Regions from separate parts of the Arthrobacter sp. LFS091 genome, predicted to be linked through region 1. Evidence: riboswitches for the same ligand, from Rfam matches in the RefSeq annotation. Region 1 holds a riboswitch; each other region holds the start of a gene.
The links. Region 1 has a riboswitch for S-adenosylmethionine ahead of metX (homoserine O-acetyltransferase MetX). Riboswitches for the same ligand answer to the same signal wherever they lie in the genome.
Positions count from the first base shown of each region.

Region 2: it holds a riboswitch for S-adenosylmethionine, as region 1 does, so the genes downstream of both, ACNQOP_RS16115 (hypothetical protein) here and metX (homoserine O-acetyltransferase MetX) in region 1, are expected to answer to the same signal.
Region 3: it holds a riboswitch for S-adenosylmethionine, as region 1 does, so the genes downstream of both, ACNQOP_RS13465 (DUF1737 domain-containing protein) here and metX (homoserine O-acetyltransferase MetX) in region 1, are expected to answer to the same signal.

Region 1 is NZ_JBFPFP010000004.1:177,336-183,286, reverse strand. Features, by position in the region: gene ACNQOP_RS09110 (DeoR/GlpR family DNA-binding transcription regulator) at 1-388, shown strand, start outside; gene ACNQOP_RS09105 (histidine phosphatase family protein) at 398-1,054, opposite strand; gene ACNQOP_RS09100 (CPBP family intramembrane glutamic endopeptidase) at 1,141-1,914, shown strand; gene ACNQOP_RS09095 (VOC family protein) at 1,998-2,636, opposite strand; gene ACNQOP_RS09090 (bifunctional o-acetylhomoserine/o-acetylserine sulfhydrylase) at 2,842-4,182, shown strand; SAM riboswitch class IV at 4,356-4,472, shown strand; gene metX (homoserine O-acetyltransferase MetX) at 4,487-5,614, shown strand; gene ACNQOP_RS09080 (winged helix DNA-binding domain-containing protein) at 5,646-5,951, opposite strand, start outside.
Region 2 is NZ_JBFPFP010000008.1:126,815-132,765, forward strand. Features, by position in the region: gene ACNQOP_RS16105 (helix-turn-helix domain-containing protein) at 1-393, opposite strand, end outside; gene ACNQOP_RS16110 (sodium:solute symporter) at 662-2,203, shown strand; SAM riboswitch class IV at 2,428-2,547, shown strand; gene ACNQOP_RS16115 (hypothetical protein) at 2,564-2,905, shown strand; gene ACNQOP_RS16120 (hypothetical protein) at 2,902-3,093, opposite strand; gene ACNQOP_RS16125 (VIT1/CCC1 transporter family protein) at 3,319-4,491, shown strand; gene ACNQOP_RS16130 (matrixin family metalloprotease) at 4,576-5,469, shown strand; gene ACNQOP_RS16135 (matrixin family metalloprotease) at 5,589-5,951, shown strand, end outside.
Region 3 is NZ_JBFPFP010000006.1:289,846-295,796, forward strand. Features, by position in the region: gene ACNQOP_RS13450 (PLP-dependent cysteine synthase family protein) at 1-911, opposite strand, end outside; gene ACNQOP_RS13455 (aromatic amino acid ammonia-lyase) at 905-2,470, opposite strand; gene ACNQOP_RS13460 (NtaA/DmoA family FMN-dependent monooxygenase) at 2,470-3,798, opposite strand; SAM riboswitch class IV at 3,964-4,077, shown strand; gene ACNQOP_RS13465 (DUF1737 domain-containing protein) at 4,091-4,354, shown strand; gene ACNQOP_RS13470 (rhodanese-like domain-containing protein) at 4,351-4,761, shown strand; gene ACNQOP_RS13475 (O-succinylhomoserine sulfhydrylase) at 4,762-5,951, shown strand, end outside.

The DNA of each region.
Region 1 (5,951 bases):
CTCCCAACTGGCAGTCCGGCCCAATATCAAAATCATGGTGACCGGCGGGATCCTGAATCCCCGCTCCTACGAACTCGTGGGCCCCTACACGGATGTCATCATGCAGAAGGTGGCGCTGGACATCGCCTTCATCGGCGTCAATGGCGTGGATCCGGACCTCGGCCCCACCATCACCGATGAAGGCGAAGCCATGGTCAACACAGTGATGGCACGCCGGGCCACGGAGTCTTACGTCGTGGCGGACTCCTCCAAAGTGGGCCGGCGCTCTTTCGCGGCCATGTCCGGCTACGACTTCCGGCACCTCATCACCGACTCGGGCATCAGCGCCGAGGACAAAGCCGCGTTTGAGGCCAAGGGCACCGAGGTCATCGTTGCCCCTGCCGGCTAGGGTCTGCTGCTAGAACCGCATCCTTGGCGCGTGCAGCACAGAGTCGTCCACGTCCCTGGGCACCCACTGGGTGAACGGCAGGTCCAAACTGTACTGGTCGCCGTCGTTCTTGATCAGCGTGCGTAACTCGGCGTTCTCCGGGTTGTTCAGCGACTCGAAGTACTCCACCGTCCAGTGGAACCAGCGCATGCAAAACAGGCGCATTGTCAGGCCGTGCGTCACGAGCAGCGTGTTCGGTGCATAGGTGGGCTTTTGCCAGTGGCGGTACAGCGTTTCCATGAACGAGGACACGCGGTCGTACACGTCCGAGCCTGACTCACCCTCGCGGAAGCGATAGAAGAAATGGCCGTAGAGGTTGCGGAGCTCCTTTTGGTCCTCGATGTCTCCGGCTATCTGGAAGTTGGCCCAGTCCTGTTCCCGCAGCCGGGGCTCCTCGACCACCCGCTCCACCAGCGGGCCAAGGTTCATGGCTTCAAGAGTCTGATACGCCCGCAGGTACGGTGAAACGTAGACGCAGACCTGCTCGCCGTCGAGCTTCCGGCGAAGGTCCTCACCGGCGATCCGTGCCTCCTGCAGACCTTGGTCCGTCAGGGGGATCCGATAGTCCGGCACACGGTTGTAGATGGACGTGTCGGCATTCGCGGCGGACTGGCCGTGCCGAATCATGAAAATTCTCCCAGGGGCACCCATCCCACCAAGCATAGGGCGGCGGTTCCCGGCAAAGTGGCAGGAACTGCAGGCAAGATAGGTACATGTTCCTTGCCTCCCAACGCCGGCTGCGCGCCGAAGTGCTGATTGTGCTTGGTCTTTCCCTGGGGCAGTCGGCCGTCTATTCGGTGGTGCAGCTGCTGGACAAGATGACCCGGGCGCCGTTGGCGGATGCGACCTCGACCTTGAACAGGTCCCAAAGCACCCGCGAATACTTCGACCTCACGTACCAGTTGCTGGACATCGTGTTTGCCTTGGTGCCTGTGGCTCTGGTGTTCTACTTCCTGTCCACGCATGTCCAGGCAAACCGGAATGGCGACAACGGATCAGCGTTCGCCCGGCTGGGGTTCAATTTCGCCCGGCCCGGCAAGGACCTGCTCCACGGCCTGGGACTGGCAGCAGCCATCGGTATTCCTTCGTTGGGCCTTTACGCGGCAGGAAGGGCACTGGGCATCACCACGGCGATTGTGCCAAGTGGCCTGGACGCGTACTGGTGGACGGTGCCTGTGCTGATCCTGTCCGCGATCCGGCACGGGATCGTGGAGGAAGTGATCGTGGTCGGTTACCTGATGGACCGCTTCGGTAAATTCGGGTGGAGCACGCCGGTGGCCATCGCTGTCAGCGCAGTCCTGCGGGGGAGTTACCACCTTTACCAGGGCTTTGGGCCCTTCATTGGCAACGTCGTGATGGGCCTGGTCTTCGCCTGGATCTACACGAAGACCAAGCGGGTGATGCCCTTGGTCATCGCCCACGCGTTGCTGGACATCGTAGCGTTCGTTGGGTTCAGCCTCTTCGGGAAGGCAGTGGGGCTGGGGTAGGCGGCCGTTAAAAATATCCGGCCGCCATCGGTGGGTGACGTCATTGGCACCCGCTGATGGCGGCCGAAGCTTTTGTGGAACGGTCAGATGGTAACGGCCCCGGAGGCTGTTTCGAAGGTCACAGCCATGATGCCCGGAGTACCCCGCGGTGCGATCCACTGGACGGCTACGTCCTCCAGCGGCTTTTCCACGGGTTCGCCTAACCACTCGGTCACACGTTCCGCCGAGCCCGCAATGGTGAGGCTGGACATCTTCACGTCACTTTCGTAGACCTTTGAAGGATGCAGGGTGGGGTCGCCCTCCCACTTGAGGAGGTAGGGGACCTGGGGATCGGCGATCAGGCCAAGGATGCCGATCTGCTGCCACACCAGCTCGCGGCCGTCAGGGAACTTGCGGTTCCCGGGTACGGCGGCACGGCCGAGGCGCTCCTCGAAGGGGGCGAGGTCGTCAACGGCGACGCACCAGCCCATCCAGCCGCCACCGGCAGCCGAGCGTGCACGCACTGCCTGGCCAAAGGGGGCCTTGTCGGAAGCCGGGTGGTCCAGGACCTCCACGACTTCCAGGTACTTGTTATCCGCGAGGGGAATGATCATGTTCCGGGTTCCGAAGCGCGGGTGCACTCCGCCCCGGACTGCGTCCACTCCCAATGCCGCGGAAATTCGTTCGGTAGTGGCCAAAAGGCCATCTCGTTCACAGGCGTAAGAGACGTGATCCATGCGCATGGCATCATCTTGGCACTTTGTGATCGGCGTCTCAGCTAAGCCAAGCCTTACCAACATGGGATGTTATTGCACAAGGGTGCAACAGTGTCACAAACCTACGCCGGGGGACCGAATCATTCCACCGGCGTCACAAAGCTGTCCAAGGCCCGCAGGGTGTTCCTAGACTGGCCCCAGTTCACACCACTCCATCAATTCCGTTGAAACCATGTGCCACGAACAGGAGAACTCCATGTCCCACGGATGGTCTTTCGAAACCCGCCAGATCCATGCAGGCCAAGAGCCCGACGCTGCCACCGGTGCTCGTTCGCTGCCGATCTACCAGACCACGTCCTTCGTGTTCCCCAGCGCCGAAAGCGCAGCCAACCGCTTCGCACTGGCCGAGCTCGCGCCGATCTACACCCGCATCGGAAACCCCACCCAGGATGCCGTTGAACAGCGGATCGCCAGCCTTGAAGGGGGCCTCGGCGCGCTCCTGCTCAGCTCCGGACAAGCGGCGGAGACCTTCGCCATCCTGAACATCGCCGAGGCAGGTGACCACGTTGTGGCCAGCCCCAGCCTCTACGGCGGGACCTACAACCTGCTCGCGCATACCCTGAAGAAGTTCGGTATTTCGGTTACCTTCGTCGCAGACCCGGACAACCTGGACCAGTGGCGTGACGCCGTGCAGCCGAACACCAAACTCTTCTTCGGCGAAGTGGTGTCCAATCCGCGCCAGGACGTCCTGGACATCGAAGGTATCGCAGGGGTCGCGCACCAGGCCGGGGTGCCGCTCATTGTCGACAACACCCTGTCCACTCCCTACCTGATCCGTCCCATCGAATGGGGCGCCGACATCGTGGTGCACTCCGCCACCAAATACCTCGGCGGACACGGCTCGGCAATTGCCGGCGTGATCGTGGATTCGGGGAACTTCGACTTCGGCAAGGACCCCGAGCGGTTCCCGGGCTTCAACACCCCCGATCCCAGCTACAACGGCCTGGTCTATGCCCGCGACCTCGGCAAGGACGGGGCGCTCGGCGCAAACCTCTCCTACATCCTCAAGGCCCGCGTCCAGTTGCTCCGGGACCTGGGCTCCGCCGTCGCGCCATTCAATGCCTTCCTGATCGCCCAGGGGCTGGAAACCTTGAGCCTTCGCGTGGAACGCCACGTCGCCAACGCCACCAAAGTGGCGGAGTGGCTTGAAGCGCACGACGACGTCGAATCGGTCGCCTACGCGGGTCTGCCGTCCAGCCCGTGGTACCAGCGCGGCAAGAAGTATGGCCCCAACGGCACCGGCGCCATCGTCGCGTTCAACATCAAGGGCGGCGTCGAAGCCGGCAAGCGCTTCGTGGACGGGCTGGAGCTTCACTCACACGTGGCAAACATCGGCGATGTGCGTTCGCTGGTCATCCACCCGGCCTCCACCACGCACAGCCAGTTGACCGCAGAGCAGCAGGAGATCGCCGGCGTCAAACCAGGCCTGGTGCGCCTGTCTGTTGGCATCGAGCACGTGGACGACATCATCGCCGACCTCGAAGCAGGCTTCAGGGCGGCCAAGGGAGCTTAGTGGCCCGCCTGATCCAGTAACGAACACCTTCTGTGCAGCGCCGCCCCGCGCCGTCGAATATTCGAAGGGCGGCGCTCCACAGCGCCCATTCGCGAACGATGTGACCCGAAACCGTCACAGTGTTGTCACATTCTTCGCCAGAGTGGCCCGGTTTTTCCTACACTCTTTCTATAGGTCACGAGTGCCAGCATGTAGCCCCGGCTTGCTGGCCGGCAACCCTCCTCCGCGGTGGGGTGCCCCGGGTGAAGACCTGGCCCGTTCGCGCGCAAGGCGACGGGCAAGCGCGAGGATAGGTGTCAAAGGAATGACCATCACTGCAACAGCCATACCCACAGCCGAAGAAGCGGACGGCACGGTTAAGTACGCCAGCATCGGTTCGCTCGAGCTCGAGGCCGGTGGTTTCCTTCCGGACGTTGTCCTGGCCTATGAAACGTGGGGCCGGCTCAATGCGGATGCCTCCAATGCCGTGCTCATCGAGCATGCGCTCACGGGCAGCACGCATGTGGCTCGCGGAGCAACCGACGAGGAAGGATGGTGGGAACAACTCGTCGGACCTGGCGCCACCATCGATACCACCAAGTACTTCGTGGTCTCCATCAACATCGTGGGCGGCTGTTATGGAAGCACGGGCCCGTCCTCCGAAGCGCCGGACGGCCAGCCCTGGGGATCCCGGTTCCCCCTGATCACGCTGCGCGACAGCACGGAGGCTGAAGCGCGACTCGCGGACACCTTGGGGATCAAGGCCTGGCATGCCGTACTGGGCGGATCCATGGGAGGTGCCAGGGCCCTGGAATGGGCCGTGACATTTCCCGAACGGGTTGAACGGTGCGCTGTGATCTCGGTCGGCGCCTACAGCACGGCCGAGCAGATTGCGTTCGCGCAGGCCCAGACCCTTGCCATCCGGCAGGACCCGAACTTCAACAACGGCGACTACTACGGCGGCCCAGCCCCCGAAGAGGGCCTGGCGTTGGCACGCCGGATTGCGCACATCACCTACCGCTCGGCCCTGGAACTGGATTACCGGTTTGGACGTCAGCCGCAGCCCCAGGAAACGCCGCTTGCTGCCGCCGTCCTCGCGGAGCGGGGCCGATACCAGGTGGAGAGCTACCTGGACCACCAAGGGAACAAGCTTGTCCGCCGCTTTGACGCGAACAGCTACGTTGCCATCACCGAAGCCCTGATGTCCCACGACGTGACCAGGGGGCGTGGCTCACTCCAAGACGCACTGTCCCGGACCACTGCGCAGTTCTTCGTTGCGGCGGTGGACAGTGACAGGCTTTACTTCCCCGCACAATCGCGGGAATTGGCGGCCGGGCTTCCCGGGAACGTACCGGTCCACGTCATCGAAGCCCCCATTGGCCACGACGGCTTCCTGACCGAAATCGGCCAACTGTCCGCGCAACTCCACCAGGCCTTCTTTTCCCAGTCCTAAAGCAGTGACTTCCCAGCTTAGCCTTGACGTCTCATGCCCTTTTGGTCGGGAGGCCCAGGAAACTTCCATAGCGGGCCACCTCGGCGTCCAGTGCGATGTCTTCATCCGGCGTCGTGGGCCGGTCCATCCTGATGTCGAGTTCGCAGACGCCGTTGATGAATCCGTGCCGCCACCACCCTGCCAATCGTCCGTCCACCAGCACAACGTGCAGGGGGCTGTTGTCCGTGGAAAGGTACGGTGCCGTTCCGCCGAGGTAATGCCGTGACTGGGAGTACCCCATCACGTACTCGTCATAGCACTGGATGAGGTCAACGCGTGGGAGTGCCGCCTCGTGGGG
Region 2 (5,951 bases), on a different contig from region 1:
ATCCACTGCGTACAGCTCGTTCTCACCGCGGCCGCGGGGTTCGATGGTGGCCTGCAGGATCTGCAGGCGACGCTCGGAGCGCGCAGTCAGCAGGCGTTCCACGATCCCTTGGCCACCCAGGGAGATGCGGGGACCGTCGTCGCGCTTGGTCAGGTGGGTTTCCGGTGCGGCGAACAAGTCCCCCACGGAGACGGACAGAACCTGGCACAGGGTGACAAGTGAGGCGACCGACGGCGATGTCAGGTCCCGTTCCACGCGGCTGAGGAACCCTTTGGTCAGACCAGTAGCGTCTGCCACCTGCTCGATGGTGAGTCGTTGCGCCTGCCGGGCAGCGCGGATTCTGGAACCGATGGCAACTGGAACGTTGCTTGGTTCAACGGGGAGAGCCTTCATTCACGAACCTTTCAGGCCTGTCACGTGGCCCTGTCATTGGAGCAATAGTAGCCGGAGCGCGCAAAAGGAGGACCAGAAACGGCCGAAGCATGACTTAAGCATCTTGACTGTTACTCCCATCACAACATATCCTCTGAGGCAACAAGTGTTGTCTGTGAGGCATACGACACCCTCCCCAATCTCCAATCGTCAGCACGGAGACTTCGACCCTTCGCAGGAGTATCGTCGAAATCCCCAAACCTCCGTGCATCAGCTCCAAGGACCGTTCATGGAATCTTCGGCTATAAACATCGCAATCGTGGTGGTGTACCTGCTCGCCATGCTGGCGTTCGGCTGGTGGGGCAAGTCCCGCACCAAGAACAACAGCGACTTCCTGGTGGCAGGCCGCCGCCTTGGCCCCTTCCTTTACACAGGCACCATGGCCGCGGTGGTCCTCGGTGGCGCATCCACCGTCGGCGGCGTCGGCCTGGGCTACAAGTTCGGCATTTCCGGTATGTGGCTCGTGGTGGCCATCGGCGCCGGTGTGCTGCTGCTGAGCCTGCTCTTCGCCGGCACCATCCAGCGCCTGAAGATCTACACCGTCTCCCAGATGCTCAGCCTCCGCTACGGCAGCAAGGCCACGCAGACATCCGGAATCGTGATGCTCGCGTACACCCTGATGCTGTGCGCCACGTCCACTGGCGCCTACGCCACCATCTTCGTGGTGCTCTTCGATTGGGAACGCTGGCTGGCAATCGCCGTTGGCGGGGCAATCGTACTGGTCTACTCAACCATTGGCGGCATGTGGTCCATCACCCTGGCTGACCAGGTGCAGTTCATCATCAAGACCGTGGGCATCTTCTTCCTGATGCTGCCGTTCGTCATGAACGCTGCCGGCGGCATGGACGGCATCCGTGGGCGCCTCAAGGACAGCTTCTTCCAGATCGACGGCATCGGTACCCAGACGATCATCACGTACTTCGTCGTTTACACGCTGGGCCTCCTGATCGGCCAGGACATCTGGCAGCGCGTCTTCACCGCCAAGACCCCCACCGTTGCCCGCTGGGGCGGCGCCACGGCTGGTGTCTACTGCATCCTCTACGGCATCGCAGGTGCCTTGATCGGTCTGGCAGCCCGCGTGGCCTTGCCGGATATCGACGTCGCAAACCTCGGCAAGGACGTTGTGTACGCGGAGGTAGCAACCCACATCCTCCCCGTCGGCATTGGTGGCCTGGTGATGGCCGCGGCTGTCGCCGCTATGATGTCCACCGCCTCCGGTGCCCTCATCGCGGCCGCTACGGTTGCCCGCGCCGACGTCGTCCCGTTCGTGGCCAGTTGGTTCGGCAAGACCATCAACACAGACGACACCGAAAACCCCGAGCACGACGTCAAGGCCAACCGTTACTGGGTCCTTGGCCTGGGCATCGTTGCGGTCCTGATCTCCATGGCCGCGCAAGACGTGGTGGTAGCCCTCACCATCGCCTACGACATCCTGGTGGGCGGCCTCCTGGTCGCGATCCTCGGCGGCCTGGTGTGGAAGCGCGGCACAGGCATCGCGGCTGCATGGTCCATGGCAGTTGGCTCGGTGCTGACACTGGCCTTGCTGATCATGTTCGCAACCGGAGTCATTCCCAGCGAAGACGGCGTCTACGCGAACGAACCCATCTATTACGGCCTCGCGGCCTCGTTCGTCGCTTACGTGGTCATCTCGCTCCTCACCCCGCGCACCGATCCCGCAGTCCGGGCCGCCTGGGACAAGCGAGTGGCTGGCGCGATCTCCGACGAACTGCCGATCGAAGCACACCCGGTCAGCTCCAGCAGGGCTAACTAACCCAAACACGCAGGACAAGCGAAACAAAGCAACGCCCGACGGCGGCGCTCCCCTTATCGGGGAGCGTCGCCGTTGTTGTGTCCCCGGCAGGTACACGTTGTGGGGCCTGCTCTGCGCGCTCAAACTCCATCCAACCCTGCAGAACGGGCCCCACAACGCGAGGAGGCCCCACAACGAGAGGAGGCCCACAACTGGAGCGCGCGCGTGCGGTAGTGTTGTGCCAGCTTCAAGAGATGTGGTGCCAAGCTCCGACTGGCCACACACCAACCCCATGTTCACGGGTGGTTCGGATGAGGAAGCGGCCCGCCCCGGACCCAAGACAACCGAGCGGGCAAGAGCACTCCCCTTAGGAGAAGTACCTTGCCGTACCAGGCCGACAGCAGCCAAGCCCCCACGTCGCCGGCATCCGGCGCCCAAACACCTGGCGCCCAAACACCCGGCACCCCCGCCGAACCCGCAGCCAGCAAGGTTACGGTGATCCCCGCCGTCGACCTCTTCCTGGGGACCGTCACCATAGCGACCGGAGCGAAGAGCGTGACGCTGCGGCACCCCGATCCGCGGTTGATCGCCCGGGCGCTTGCGCAGGCCGTGCGCCCCACCCAATGGTGCGCTGCGTCAGGGACGCTGACCGTGACCGTCGCCGCCGTCGGAAAGCCCATGGGGCTGCCGAGGCACTTTTATTTCCCGGAGCCAGCTGCCTAATCCTCTTCGTCTTCCTCCCGGAAGTCGTCCGTTTCATCGATCGGGACCACCCGTTCGTCATCCTCCGGTGCGTCCACTTCCTCCACCCAGGGCTCGTCCACTTCCTGGTCCTCTGCGTAGTCGTAGGCCGGGTCGGACTCCACAGTTGCCCGCTCCGGGTAATTGGCGTGTGATTCGGTGGTGTTCATGATGCAACCTCCGTCCCTTGGGCCGCGAACGGCCCGATGACCTTGCGCGGGAGACCCCGCCCTGTCATTCCATCTGAGCACCGGCCCACGGACCGGTCAAGGGGCCGAAATTACGGCGCACCGAACATTCCGGTTGAGGAATACCAGCCAAAAATCCCCGAGAATAACCGGTAGTGTTGGGCATGCAATGGGGCCGTAACTACCCCACCCAGCACAGGAGAAAAAGTGCAACAGCACCAGGAATCCCACGGTCCGTCGAGCCCCGTTCCGGACCCCATCAACGAAACCGAAGCCCCGCAAGAGGCCGAAGCACCACAAACCGCGCCGACGTCCTCGGACATCAGGCGCTGGCGTCAGTACCTGGCGGACGAGCGGGCCGAAGCCGCCGTATACCGGGAACTCGCCCAACGCCGGGACGGCGAAGAACGCCAGATCCTGCTGGCCTTGGCCGAGGCCGAAGGCAGGCACGAAGCCCACTGGCTCAAGCTCCTCGGGGAGCACGCAGGAATGCCCAAGGCGGCGTCCGGTCGCAGCCAGTTCCTGGGCTTCCTTGCCCGCAACTTCGGATCGGTGTTCGTGCTCGCTTTGGCGCAGCGGGCCGAAGGCCGCTCCCCCTACGGCACCGAGCCGGCCGCAACGCCAGCCATGGTGGCGGATGAGCAAATCCATGAAGAAGTGGTCCGCGGGCTCGCAACCCGTGGCCGGAACAGGTTGTCCGGCACCTTCCGCGCCGCAGTCTTTGGCGCGAACGACGGCCTGGTCAGCAACCTTTCCCTTGTCATGGGCATGGCCGCCACCGGGGTGCCCAGCCCGGTGGTGTTGATGAGCGGCGTGGCGGGTTTGCTGGCAGGAGCCCTTTCCATGGGCGCAGGAGAATACGTCTCCGTGCGCTCGCAACGGGAACTGCTCAACGCCACCCTCCCCACGCAGGCCACGCTCACCGCTGCGCCATCCCTGGACATTGAGCACAACGAACTGGTCCTGGTGTATATGGCCCGCGGCATGACCCAGGAAGCGGCCGAGCACCGGGCCGCCGAACGCATGGGATTGTTCAGCTGCGATTGCGATCCCAGCCTTTCCCTGCAACCCGAGAAGCCCGCCGAGGACGAGCACGAATCCGTGGGCTCAGCCTGGGGCGCAGCGTTGTCCAGCTTCTGCTTCTTCGCCTCGGGAGCCATCATCCCCATCCTGCCGTTCCTGTTCGGCATGACCGGTGTCGCAGCCCTCATGGTGGCTGGTGTCCTGGTGGGCATCGCGCTGTTGGCGACCGGCGCCGTCGTCGGCCTGCTTTCCGGTACGTCGCCGCTCAGCCGCGGCCTGCGGCAGCTTGCGATCGGCCTCGGAGCGGCAGCCGCCACCTACGGACTGGGATTGCTCTTCGGCGCAGCGATCGTCTGAGTTGGACGGCTCCGGCCGCAGCCCGTACTGTTGGTTCGTCCTCCGCGCTGCCCCGCGTGACCAGGGCGTGAGGAATGGAGAGCCGTGGACCCGGAGCGGGAAGAAGTGCGTGTGCCCAGGCACCGGCGCACGGGAACTGCTTTGCGTGTTCTCCGCGGTGTCCTCCTGGCCGCCGTCGCGGCGGTCATTGCCGTCGTGGTCAGCGGATTCCTCCACGGCGACCCCCGCATCACAGCGCTCTTTCCCGGGGCGGGCGTGCCAGGCACACCGCAGCCAGGAAGCCAGGGGCAGGGGAAGGCCGCCCGACCGGTCGACGCGCCGCCACCGGGACTTGAGGAAGCAGACGCCCCGCTGGCCTCACCGCCGGCGCCCGGAACCACCAACGATTCGTACAAGTTCCTGGCAACCAACGACGACGGCACTCCCGTTGGGTACTCGCCCTGCCGGCCACTGCATTACGTCGTCAACAACGCCACCGCACCGGAAGGATCCGACGCACTGCTGGCCACCGCGATTGCGAACATCTCCGCAGCGTCGGGCATCCAGTTCGTCAACGACGGCACCACCGACGAACTGCCAGTTGAGCGCCGTGAGCCCTACCAACCTGCCAAATATGGAGACCGGTGGGCTCCGCTCCTGATTTCCTGGACGACGCCGGAGGTTGCGCCGGCCCTGGCCGACAAAGTGATCGGTACTGGCGGCAGCACCATGTACTCCCTCAACAACGGCCCCAAAAGCTACATCACCGGCAGCTTGGAGCTGGACACCCCACAGGTGACAGAGCTGATGTCCAGCGGAGGCGCGGACTACGTCCTGGCGGTCATGCAACACGAGCTGGGACATGTCATGGGCTTGGACCACGTGGACGATCCCATCCAGCTCATGTACCCGGAAATCGGAGCACCGGACGGACTTGCCGCCGGCGACCTGACCGGCTTGCACCTGCTGGCATCGGCACCCTGCCGCAAGGACATCTGACAAGCTTCGCTTTCCAGCAGTCGCGCCATGGACTCGCGGCGTCGCCGGACTTATGCTGACGGTTACGGTCGACGGCGGCGCCCCCACCACCCGTCGCGGCCGCTACGTCAGGGGGTTCCATGGAACCTTTTGGGTCGTCCAAGTGGCCAGACCATGATCCTCCCCGGCCGAATTTCCTCCCAGTGGTTGCGCGTCCGCCCGAAGATCCGCCTGTCAGGCCGCCCATCAAGCACAGCAGCATCGCCGCCATCCTGTTCTTCTTCGGCATCCTCGGACTCGTCTGCGCGGGCGCCTACTTCAGCGGCGAACTCCAACAACTCGTCACCGGCTCGCCCCTTGTCCAAGGCCAACCACCACGGCCCGGGGTGGTGCCCTTTGGGCAGCGCCAGGATCCTCCACCCGGACTCGAGGAAGCCGACGCACCCCTTGGCAAACCTGCGCCGTTGAAGAAGACCAGCTCCGCGTACAAGTTCCTGGCCGTC
Region 3 (5,951 bases), on a different contig from region 1:
GCTGCAGCCACAGCAAGCCCGGACGACGGCCCCAGGGCCAGCCCCTCTTCGTCCAGGAGCCGGTGCACGGTGGTGTAGACCTCATCGTTGGGTATCCGGAGGAAACGGTCCACGATCCCACGGTTGAATGCCTTGGGCCACTCGGGTTCGGGCCACGAGTTGCCCACGCCATCCACCAGGATTTCGCCGGGGTGGCCGCCACTGTACGCGGATCCGTAGGGGTCCGCACCCACGACCTCCAGGTGGCCTCCCGGCCGTGAAGCTGCCACCTGCTCCTTCAGGAACCGCCCGTTGCCGCTGATGGTCCCTCCGGTCCCGATGCTTGCCACGAAATGTGTGATCAGGCCACCCGTCTGTTCCCAGATTTCAGGACCCGTGTTCTCATAATGCGCGGCGGGATTGGCAGGGTTATCGAACTGCATCGGCCGCCAGGCGCCGGGCGTCTCTGCGGTGATGCGCGCCGCCACGGCACGGGCATTCTCCGGCGATTCGGAGGGGGCGTTCCAGTCGGTGAGGATCACACGCGCGCCGTAGTTGTGCAGTGCAGCGAGCTTCTCCTGCGAGATGGTGTCACCGGTGATGACAACAACAGGGTGGCCGGTGAGGTGCCCGATCAGGGCCAGCCCGATCCCGGTGTTCCCGGAGGTGCTCTCCACGATCGTGGCGCCCGGTTTTAACTCCCCCGAGCGTTCGGCGGCACGGACCATGCTCAACGCCGTGCGGTCCTTAATGGAGCCGCCGGGATTCTCGGATTCGAGTTTGATGTGGACGGCGCTGCCCAACCCACGGCTCAGGGCCTCTAGTTTCACCAGCGGGGTGTTTCCCACCTTCTCCAGGACTGAAGCATCCAGCACGTCCGGTGTTGGACCGGCTGAATGCGCGCCGTGTTTGCGGATATCGGTGTTCACCATGGTTCCCCTCCCTCGGACCCGATGACGTGGTGCACGAGATCGCGCAGTTCCGTCCGCGCCCGCTCCACCAGATCCGGCGCGGACGGACGGTCCGCCAGCACATCGGCCAAGCGACCGACGACGGCGCCCGTCCCCTTACCGAGTGGCTGCGCAGCCCCTGCCTCAAGCAGCAGGTAGGACGCGGTGAGTGCCTCAATCGTCAACAGCTTCTCCAAGGCCGCCACCGACTTTTCGAGTTGTTGCAACGCGAGCGGGGCCAGGGTGGAGTGGTCTTCGACGTCGGCTGACAGGGTTGGTGCTCCAAGGGTCGCCGGCGCGGCGAGGAATTTGAGTTCAGCAAGGAGCCCCGCTGCGGAGTACCAGAGCAGTCCCGGCAATTCTTCCTGCGCAAGGCCCGACCCGTTGGCGGCCGCGGCCAGGTGCTTGGCCCGGATGGCTCGCTGCGGCGGGTACAACTTGGCGATGCGCCGCTCGCTGGAGATGCCCACATGGGCCAAAGCGAGCCGCAACACTTCAAAGGACACCGCCAACTGGGTGGGCTGGAAATTCCCGCCAGACACCACCTGCCCGGACCCGACATCCACCAACGGGTTATCACCGCGACCGTTCAGTTCGACTTCCAGCGCCTCACCCAGATCCGACACCAAGGACCGGAATGCCCCGTGCGTCTGCGGTGCGGCGCGGAAGGAGAGGGCGTCCTGAACCGAAACCTCAGGCCGGACATCCTCCAGCCAGCCGCCGCTCAAAAGTCGACGAACAGCAGCGGCCGAGTCCCGCTGCCCGTTCACTGCCTTGGCCGCTTGGATGGCTGGCGAAAACGGGCTGAGGTTCCCGCCGCCGTCGTACCTTGCGATGGTCTCAAGGGACAAGGAAAGCGCGACGTCGGCAAGTTCGGCCAAGTGCCGCAGTCGCCTAAGGACCAGGGCACCGACGCCCACGGAGTAGGAGTTCGCGCTCACCAGTGACAGGGCCTCACCGGCTGCGAGAGTGAGGGGCTGCAGCCCGGCGTCAGCGAGCGCTTTGGCCCCCGGGACCAAGGTGCCGTGGGCATCGAACGCTTCACCTTCGCCGAGGGCCACAGCCGCGACGGCGGCGAGTTGGGTGAGGTCCGATGAGCCCACTGAGCCTTCGGAAGGGATGGCGGGGTGGACGCCGCGGTTCAGGAGTTCGGCGTAAAAACGGGCAGTCTCGGGACGCACTCCTGAGCCACCACGGCTGAATCCCACAAGGCGGGCAAGAATGACGGCCCGGGCGGCGGCGCGGTCCAGATAGGGGCCCACGCCACTGTTGTGATACCGGACAACCTGAACCTGATAGCTGAGGATCGACTTGTCCTCCACAACGGTGTCACGACCGGATCCCAGCAGGGTATTGAGCCCGTAGACCCGCTGGCCGGACGCCGCAGCCTCCTCCAGGATCTCCCGGGATCGGCCGATTAAAGTCAACGCATCATGGTTGAGTTTCACGTGAAACGAGTCGTTGCTGGCAACCAGGGCCAAGCGTTCAGCGCGTATCGGGGCCGTCCCTACCACCAGGGTCCCCGCATCATCAGACGTCATCAGAAGTCCAGGAGGTTCTGCCGGAATCCGCCGTTGCCGTAACTCTTCCTCAACAGCCCCCGCCGACGCAGCTCAGGGGTTAGTTTGTCCAGCACTCCATGCACCGTCACGGGATCCACGAAGCCGGAGAAAAGGAACCCGTCGCCGCCCACCGCGGAGCCGGTCTCCTCGAGATAGTCGGCGATTTCGCCCACCGTACCGATGATCGAGTCCCCTGCCCCGCCGCTACGGGCCTGCAGGATCTGGCGAAGCGTGGAACCTGGCGGCGCTGCTTTGGCGAAGTGCTCCAAGGTGCCCTGGTTGCTGTTGGTAGTCAGCTCGGGCAACGGGGCATCGAGGTCGAACTGCTTGAAGTCGATGACAGAAAGGTAGGAGATGGAGTTGAGCTGGCTGTCGATGTCCCGTTGGGTGAGCTCACGCCGCTGGGCACGCAGCTCCTCAGCTTCCGCAGCCGAACCGACCACCGTGGGCTTGAGGACAAACAGGACCTTCACGTCATCGGGGTTCCTGCCGGCCTTCGCAGCCTCGGCACGGATGGAGTCCCGGTATGCCTTCATCCCGTCTGCGCCTCGTGCCAAGGCGATCGCTACATCGGCATGCCCGCCAGCGAAGGCCTTGCCGCGGGGTGAAGCCCCGGCCTGAACCAACACGGGCTCCTCCGGCAGGGGCGCCGTGTTCAGCGGGCCCCGGACCTTGAAGAAGTCGCCTTCATGGTTGATCGGGTGAACCTTGGTGTGGTCTGCGAATACCCCGGCGGAAACGTCCTCAAGCACGGCGCCTGGTTCCCAACTCCGCCAAAGCCGCCTCACGACGTCGACGAATTCCTCCGCTTTCTCATACCGCAGGTCGTGTTCAATCTGCTGGTCCAGCCCGTAGTTCTGCGCGGCGAGGTCGCTGCCGGAAGTCACCACGTTCCAGCCAAGCTGCCCCTCTGAGAAGTGCTGCAAGGTGGCCAGCAGCCGGGCGGCAGTGAAGGGCGGGTAGAAGGAAGCGCTGACCGTGGGCACGATCCCGAGGTGCTCTGTCGCGGAGAGCAGGTAGGGAACCAATGCGAGGGGGTCGTGCTTGGGCGCGAAGGATGCGTGCGCCAAGGACACCTCGGCCGTACCGCCATATGTATCTGGAACGGTAAGTGAGTCCTCGATGATGAACAGGTCGAGCCCGGATCGCTCAAAGGCGCGCACGGCCTCTTGGTACAGGGCCGGCTTCTTCCAGTCATAGCCCAGCCCGTAGCCGGGCGTCCCCCAACCCTGAACTCCGAATCCGTGGCCCACGAACCATCCAAAATGCAGCATGGGCTTGAGTGTAGGACTGCTCTGTTCGTTCACCGCGACCTGGTTTCTTGCGAAGTTACAGGGGGACGTACTGCGTCAATTATGCTCCCGGGACGTCATAAATGGGCCTTGCCACAGCACCCTCCGGTTACGCAACATGACGGCGGGCAAACCCCCGCCACATGCAGCCCAGGCGCCCTGAATGCTACGTTTTTCTTGAGTAATGAGTACCAGCGCGAAGCCCTGACTTGCTGGTCGGCAACCCTCTCTCCGGCGGGGTGCCTCAGGTGACTACTCGGCGTATCGGACAAATTCGAACTGCAAGCGTGACTGAGGAGCACCAGCAATGCCTGAACCCACTGAAGAAAAACTCTCCTACCGCCTGATCACAGGCCCGGACACCCGCGATTTCTGCGAGCGGATCAGCTCCGCACTCGCCGAGGGCTATGTGCTCCATGGCAGCCCGGCAGCCACCTTTAACGGCACGGACGTCATCGTCGCCCAGGCAATCGTGCTTCCCGCAGCGATCGCCCACGCAGACGCCGCCGTGGCCGACGCCGTCGACCAGCTTGAAAATGACGACGACGAAGCGTTCGAGGGCCACGCATGAGCTACGCAGGCGACCTGACCCCGCAGGACGCGTGGGCCAAACTTGAGGCAGGTGCCATCCTGGTGGATGTCCGTACCGAGGGCGAATGGGCCCACATCGGTATCCCGGACACCAAAGCCACGGACAACGATCCCCTGTTCATCCAGTGGAACCTCGCCGGCGGCATCCCCAACTCCCGCTTCATTGAGGACCTGCGGCAGCAAGCGCCCGAAGACGACGGCGTGGAGCTCGTCTTCCTGTGCCGCTCCGGCCAGCGTTCAATCGCAGCAGCCATCGCCGCAACCCAGGCAGGCTTCACCGCGTACAACGTCCTTGAGGGCTTTGAAGGCGAACCTGACCGCTATGGCGAGCGCACTGTAAATGGCTGGAAAAACCGTGGCCTACCAACGAACCTGGGGACCGACTAAGTGACTTTCAATCCCGACGCCGCTGGCTGGAATCCTGATACCCAGGCCGTCCGTGGCGGTCTTGACCGCACCAACTTCCAGGAAACGTCCGAGGCCGTCTTCCTGAACTCCGGCTTCGTCTACGAATCGGCTGCCGCTGCCGAACGTGCCTTCACCGGTGAGGACGAACGATTCGTCTACTCCCGTTACGGTAACCCCTCCGTGGCCACCTTCCAGGAACGGCTCCGCCTGCTGGAAGGCACCGAGGCTTGCTTTGCGACGGCGTCCGGCATGTCTGCGGTATTCACCGCCTTGGGTGCCCTGCTGGCTGCCGGGGACCGCGTAGTCGCCGCCCGCTCCCTGTTCGGGTCCTGCTTCGTGATCCTCAACGAAATCCTTCCGCGCTGGGGCGTGGAGACAGTATTCGTTGACGGACCCGACCTGGACCAGTGGCGTGAAGCCTTGTCCAAGCCCACCACGGCCGTGTTTTTCGAATCTCCGTCCAACCCCATGCAGGAGATCGTCGACATCGCGGCGGTCAGCGAGCTGGCGCATGCCGCCGGCGCGACCGTCGTCGTCGACAATGTCTTTGCCACTCCACTGCTGCAGCGCTGTGGTGAGCTGGGCGCCGACGTGATCGTGTATTCCGGCACCAAGCACATCGACGGCCAGGGCCGCGTTCTTGGCGGCGCCATCCTGGGCACCAAGGAGTTCATCGACGGCCCGGTCAAGCAGCTCATGCGGCACACCGGACCTTCGCTGTCCGCGTTCAACGCCTGGGTGCTGACCAAGGGGTTGGAGACCATGGGACTGCGCGTGAGCCACAGCTCAGCGTCCGCTTTGAAGATCGCGGAATGGCTCGAACAGCAGCCCGCCATCAGCTGGGTCAAGTACCCGCTGTTGAAATCGCACCCGCAATACGAGCTCGCAGCGAAGCAGATGAAGGCCGGCGGAACAGTGCTGACTTTCGAGTTGTCCCCGTCGTCAGGACGTTCCGCGAAGGAGGCCGCCTTCGCTTTGCTGGACGGCCTGGGAGTCATCGACATCTCCAACAACCTGGGCGACTCCAAGTCCCTCATCACCCACCCGGCCACGACGACCCACCGGGCCATGGGCCCGGAGGGCCGCGCAGCAATTGGGCTGAGCGATGGCGTGGTTCGCTTGTCCGTGGGCCTGGAAGACGTGGACGACCTCATCCTGGATCTGGAGAA